DNA from 2 places in the Sporosarcina pasadenensis genome. Region 2 is predicted to be linked to the other one. Evidence: a T-box and tRNA genes for the amino acid it is inferred to sense, from the RefSeq annotation. Region 2 holds a T-box; the other holds one or more tRNA genes.

Region 1 (3,423 bases), on a different contig from region 2:
TCCGAATTTCCAAAGCCCCTCCAGTCAATGCCAATACAGCGATACCCCATTGATGGGAGAACGTCAAACTGATATTCGAACTGTTTATGGCTCAGCGGCCAGCCATGAATAAAAACAATGGTCTTATTGCCTTCCGGGTTAAGATCTTCAACATACACATTCACACCTGGTTCTACGTTCACAAGATATCCGATAACGATTCCTCCGTAGTTATAATGACTTCGCCCATAAGATATTCATCGACGTATGTATATGTGCCATGCCCTGACCATTGACTAACCAAAAAAGAACCCTATCAAATGATAAGGTTCCTTCAAGTAGATCATAAAGCAATTAGTACCCAAAAAAGACATCCTTTTTAATACTCTTTTTTGAAATATCATTGCTTTGTAAATGAGCCGAAATAGATTCCACCATCGACTTAGACCCTGCAATATAGTATTTGCCATTTTTTTGATATAAGCTGGACAACTTACTTATCTCTTGATATAAGTCATTCCTGGAATCAAGGTAAGTTACATTTATTAAAGGGTTGTTTGCAATTTCATCGAGTTCATCTTTATAGACAAATGACTTTTTGCTATCCATATAAAGTAGATGTATTTGTTGTCCAACTCCATTTCCTTCCGCCTCCAACTGCTTTAGCATCGACCGAAATGGTGTAATTCCAATACCACCTGCAATTAGAATGGAAGGACTGTCATCTTTTAAATAAAACGACCCTACCGGCCCACTCATTCTTATTTTCATGCCCTGTTTTAATTCTAACATCGCCCTTTTGAAATCACTTGGAGCATCACTAATACCAAGTGTTAATTGAACTACATCCTCAGTGGGAGCCGATGCTATACTAATTGGTCGTATACCATTTTTTACTTTCTTATGAGTAATCGTAAACAGGCCATGTTGTCCTGCTTTCCAAGTTAAATCTATGTCTTTTTCAAATCGAAACGTATAGACATCTTCTGATTCCTTGTAGCTTTCTATGAATGTTAGTTCCCTCTTTTTGAAAATCGATATTGCATCTTGAAAAAAACTCATTTACATTTCCCCTACCAGTTTATTCAACTCGCCTACCATACTTGTCCAACCATATTTCGCACCATTGAACGCCGCTCGATTTTCTTCTTCAAATCCGGAGTGTTCAAGATGTAAGTAGGTTGTTTCACCCTCTTGCTTTAATGTCCATGTAACGATCGTATTGATCGGCCCACCGACCCATGTGTACGATAATTTAGTAGGCTCGTCCACTTCCAACACTTCACTCTCAACAACTAAACCGATTGCCTCGTTTCGAAACTGACATTTATATCCTACAATCGGTTTAAAATTATTTTCCATCACCCATTGGGCAAGTGTTTCCGAACGCGTTAACGCATCCCATACTTTATTGATAGAACTCTTAAATTGAAAATCCAATGATAAATCCGCCATAATTTATTCCTCCAATATATTCTTTAGTTTTGCCGCACTTTCCGTCCAAAATTCCTCGTAAAAGGCTAGCCAATCTTTCACTTCCTGTAAGGGGGCTGCGTTCAAACGATACCTTGTTTCTCTACCAATTTTACGGTTTTTCACTAAATCAGCCTCTTTAAGAATAGCCAAATGTTTAGAAACCGCAGTACGCCCCATCTGAAAATGAGCAGTTAATTCGTAAAGCGCAAGCTCATCCGAAGCCGCTAGTAACCGTATTAACTTTCGTCTAGTAGGATCTGCAATGGCTACAAAAACATCGCGCTCTTGGTCAGTAGTAATCAAAATCCTCCCCTCCTTGTATATGAATTGGACACTTTTTGGTGTCCTTATATTACGACACTAAATGGTGTCTTGTCAATTACAAATAAAGAACGGAGATGATATCAAACAATAACTGATACCTTCTCCGTTCTTGGTTTTATTATTCGTTATTCGGGCCCTTGTTATTCTCCACCAACAAAAAACCCCATCAAATGTTAATTTGATGAGGTTCCTGATGATGGAGCATACCGGGTTCGAACCGGTGACCTTCACACTGCCAGCGTGACACTCTCCCAGCTGAGCTAATGCCCCGTATATCTGATACAATATAGATTATAACATGTCATTTTAAAAAGACAATAGATTGGGGGAGATCTCCTTGCAACATGCTGAAAAAGAACTGAAGGATACGGTGTTTCTGTGCGATCCGAAAGGGATGTTGAATCCAGAAGCGATCGGATTTGCCCGCCGTCCTTTCATTATAAGCAATTTAAAAGGCCATTTCATGCGGAAGAAGAAATGGAATTATTGGTGTGTTTTCGGCGAGGACCTTCTATTTTCCGCGACGATCAGCCATTTGGATTATGCGGCTGTCTGTTCGGTCTATTTGCTCAACTATGAGACGCAGCGCTTCTATGAGAAGCAGGTTGTGCTGCCGATTGGGCGGAAAGTGAAAATGCCGGAGGACGTGCTCGGGAGCGTGAAATTCGTTAATGAGCAGATCTCCGTCCAGCTTGTGCACATGCAAGGAGAAACCCATCTATCTGTGACAATACCCGATTTTGATAATGAAGTGCTTCATGCCGACCTACATATTACGCATCCGGATGGGGACGATTCTTTGAACGTCGTCATCCCCCGCAACCGGGACCGGTTTCAATTCACGGCTAAGCACAATACGTTGCCGACAGCAGGCTTCGTGAAAATCGGGGAGAAACGGTATAATTTCAATCCTGATTATAGCTTTTCCGTATTGAATTTTGTACGCGGTGTTTGGCCACGCGAAGCGGAGTGGAATTGGGCGATGGCATCCCAGCGTTTAGGCGGACGACGGATCGGGTTGAACTTCGGCGGAAAATGGACGGACGGCACGGGCATGACCGAAAATGCGGTATTCGTAGACGGCGTCATGACAAAGGTTCATGAAGATGTCATCTTCACGTACGACAAGGACAATTTCATGCATCCTTGGCATATCGGGACAAAGTTTTCCGACCATGTTGACTTGACGTTCTCCCCTTTCTTTGAACGGGTAGCGAAGACCAATGCGCAGCTCGTCCAGACGAACGTCAACCAACTCGTCGGCTATTTTAACGGCCGCGTCAAGCTGCATGACGGTTCGACCCTTAGAATTAGGCAAATGCTCGGTTGCGCAGAAGACCACCGAGCGAAATGGTAGGAAACAACCGGTGCAAGCGCCGGTTGTTTTTTTATGGGCATAGAAAATGTTTATCACCGCTTAGTCACTCTTTATCACCGCTCACACCATGTTTATCACCGCTTAATGAACTTTTATCACCGCTCCGTGCAAGTTTATCACCGTTCGATGACAACCCCCCTCAAAAAATGAATGCGGACAGTTTCCATTCCTTCTCCACCCTCTGACGCGATTCCCCCAAAAAGCTCTGGGGACGTTTGCGTTTAATTTCTTCAATAGAAGGAAATTACTGAGTAGAAGACAACAAC
Region 2 (3,423 bases):
TTTATCGCCAAAGCGCCGGGTCGACAATCATTGAGATGGCCCATATGATCAAAAATGCGGAATGGACAGATGACATAACGAGAAAAACGACTGACCGCTCCTTTATAAGGGCAAATGGAGAACAAATCCTCGAAGTCGTCGAAAAGGTCGTGAAAAACGCCATTTCGAAAGGCCATCATATTAAAAACATCCAAGTGCTTGCTCCTATGTATAAAGGACCGGCCGGTATCGACGGACTGAACAAGATGATCCAACAGATGGTCAATCCACCGGGACCGGATCGGAAAGAAGTCGTCTTCGGAGATGTTGTCTATCGGATCGGAGACAAAGTGCTACAGCTTGTCAATCAACCTGAAAGCAATGTGTTCAATGGAGATATGGGCGAAGTCATATCCATTATCAAGGCGAAAGAAACCGTAGATAAAAAGGAAATGCTGATCGTTTCTTATGACGGCATCGAAGTGGAATATGAGCGTAACGACCTAAATCAAATCACGCTTGCCTATTGCTGCTCAATCCATAAGTCTCAAGGAAGTGAATTCCCAATCGTAGTCATGCCAGTCGTTCGAGGATACAGAAAAATGCTCCGAAGAAATCTTCTGTATACAGGCATTACAAGAGCTAAGAACTTCCTCATCCTATGCGGTGAACCAGAAGAATTTAAAATCGGCGTCAACAGGACAGATGAACTGGAGCGGCAGACGACATTGAAAGATCGCCTGCGTAAGGAAACCCCTGTGGAAAACCGCGAAGAGATCATAGAAAATGAACAAGCCGAAGAGCAGCAATCTATACCTAGCGAAACTGCTAGCGAGACGCCGATAATCACTAAGGAGTACAAACTTACAATGGAGACGATACTCGGAATCGATCCAATGATCGGGATGCAAGGAGTCTCTCCTTATGATTTTTCAGAGGCGATGGATTGACACGGAGGCAGCGATTCCCTATAATCCAAAGTATCATATGAAATTCGATGACGGAGAAAGTACGCCTACCGCCATGCTCAGAAAGGAATCCCAAGGCTGAAAGGATTCCCATGGCCGTTTGTCGGAAAGCTACTCCAGAGAGCAACTAACACTTGCCGTTAGCCGCGTTATGGCTTCTTGAGATACCGGCTTTCCGTCGGTAAATTAGGGTGGTACCACGAAAAATCTTCGTCCCTTGTACAGGGGCGGGGATTTTTTTATTTTCACTTTATTTATTAGTGTGAAAGATTCTTTATCAAGGATTGGAGCGAAAGCCGGCGACTCCAGCGGGAATAGCACAAGCTGAAAACCCCGCAGGAACGCAGTGACGAGGAGATTGAAGCTGTGCCCGCGGAAAGCGTCCGGCTGAAGCGGAAATCCAGGTACAATGGCAACTTGACTACTAAGGAGGAATATTCATGAAAAAATTATCAGCATCTGAAATCAGAAAAATGTTTCTTGATTACTTCAAAGAGCATGGCCATAGCGAAGAGCCATCAGCACCCCTAGTGCCAATCGACGATCCATCACTTCTTTGGATCAACAGCGGCGTCGCGACACTGAAAAAATATTTTGACGGACGTGTCGTCCCGACAAATCCGCGAATCGTCAACGCACAAAAGTCCATTCGTACGAACGACATCGAAAACGTAGGAAGGACTGCACGCCATCATACATTCTTCGAAATGCTCGGGAATTTCTCGATCGGCGATTACTTCAAAGAAGAAGCAATTATTCGCGCATGGGATTTCTTGACGAATGAAAAATGGATCGGCTTTAATCCCGACTTGCTTTCCGTCACGGTCCACCCAGAAGATGAGGAAGCATACGCGATTTGGAGAGACAAAATCGGTATTCCTGAAGAGCGCATCATCCGATTGGAAGGGAACTTCTGGGATATCGGGGAAGGTCCAAGCGGCCCGAACTCCGAGATCTTCTACGATCGAGGACCTGCGTTCGGCGATGATTTTTCGGATCCGGAACTATATCCAGGCGGCGAAAACGAACGTTATTTAGAAATATGGAACTTAGTATTCTCCGAGTTCAACCATAATCCTGATCATACGTACACGCCGCTGCCGAAGAAAAACATCGATACAGGAATGGGGCTTGAAAGGATGGCCTCAGTCATCCAGGAAGTGCCGACGAACTTCGACACAGACCTATTCATGCCGATCATCCATGCTGTAGAAAAAGTATCTGGTGAAAAGTATGGCAAAGACGGTGTGAAGGATACAGCATTCAAAGTGATTGCAGATCATATTAGAACTGTTGCGTTCGCTATCGGCGACGGCGCATTGCCTTCTAATGAAGGAAGGGGATATGTTCTACGAAGACTATTACGTCGTGCAGTACGCTTTGCGAAACAATTGGGCATCAATAAGCCGTTCATGTATGAACTCGTTCCTGTCGTCGGGGAAGTGATGCAAGACTTTTATCCCGAAGTCAAAGAAAAAGAAGCATTCATCATGAAAGTAATTAAAAACGAAGAAGAGCGCTTCCACGAAACATTGAATGAAGGAATGGCAATCTTAAATGGCGTCATTGAAAAAGCGAAGGCGGAAGGCAATCCAATCGTTTCGGGTGCGGACGCATTCAAGCTTTACGACACGTACGGCTTTCCATTTGAGTTGACAGAGGAATTTGCGGAGGAAGCGGGCGTTACCGTCGACCGTGCTGGATTTGACGAAGAAATGGATAACCAACGGAAACGTGCTAGAGCTGCACGACAAGACGTAGATTCCATGCATGTCCAATCGGAAGTGCTTGGCAGCATCCATGAAAAAAGCGAATTCATCGGATACGATCAACTGTCCTGCGAGACGAAAATCGTTGCCCTATTGCATAATGGCGAATTGGTTGCACATGCTTCTGAAGGCGATGAAATCCAGTTCATGCTGGAGCGGACTCCTTTTTACGCGGAAAGTGGCGGGCAAATTGCCGATAAAGGAACTATATCAAGCGATACGTTCATCGTCGATGTGAAAGATGTCAAAAAGGCTCCGAATGGTCAACATCTGCATACAGCTATTGTTCGATCTGGAGAAATTGCTGAAAAATCGGAAGTGTTTGCTGAGATTGATTCAGAATCACGTAAAATGACAATTAAAAACCATACCGCTACACATCTTCTGCACAAAGCTTTGAAAAGCGTCCTCGGTGAGCATGTCAATCAGGCAGGCTCTTATGTAGGACCAGATCGTCTCCGTTTCGACTTCTCCCATTTCGGGCAAGTGACGAAAGAGGAGCTGGAAGAGATTGAAGCGATCGTCAACGAAAAGATTTGGGCGGATATTCCTGTCCAAATCGAACAGAAACCGATTGATGAAGCAAAAGAGATGGGCGCAATGGCTTTATTCGGCGAGAAATATGGAAATATCGTCCGCGTTGTGTCAGTCGGGGATTATTCAATTGAATTGTGCGGAGGCTGTCACGTGCCGGCAACTTCGACAAT

The links. A T-box is a leader RNA that pairs with one kind of tRNA and senses whether it is charged. The one in region 2 lies ahead of alaS (alanine--tRNA ligase), so its partner is inferred to be a tRNA-Ala.
Region 1: it has a tRNA-Ala gene. The T-box ahead of alaS (alanine--tRNA ligase) is inferred to sense a tRNA for this amino acid. The anticodon was not compared.

Annotation. Positions count from the first base shown of each region.
Region 1 covers NZ_JBFEGM010000016.1:41,799-45,221, forward strand. Annotated here, with positions in the region: gene AB1K89_RS16655 (alpha/beta fold hydrolase) at 1-194, opposite strand, end outside; gene AB1K89_RS16660 (FAD-dependent oxidoreductase) at 334-1,041, opposite strand; gene AB1K89_RS16665 (SRPBCC family protein) at 1,042-1,434, opposite strand; gene AB1K89_RS16670 (ArsR/SmtB family transcription factor) at 1,438-1,758, opposite strand; tRNA gene AB1K89_RS16675 (tRNA-Ala) at 1,977-2,049, opposite strand; gene AB1K89_RS16680 (DUF2804 domain-containing protein) at 2,117-3,136, shown strand.
Region 2 covers NZ_JBFEGM010000007.1:109,420-112,842, reverse strand. Annotated here, with positions in the region: gene recD2 (SF1B family DNA helicase RecD2) at 1-929, shown strand, start outside; T-box leader at 968-1,168, shown strand; gene alaS (alanine--tRNA ligase) at 1,388-3,423, shown strand, end outside.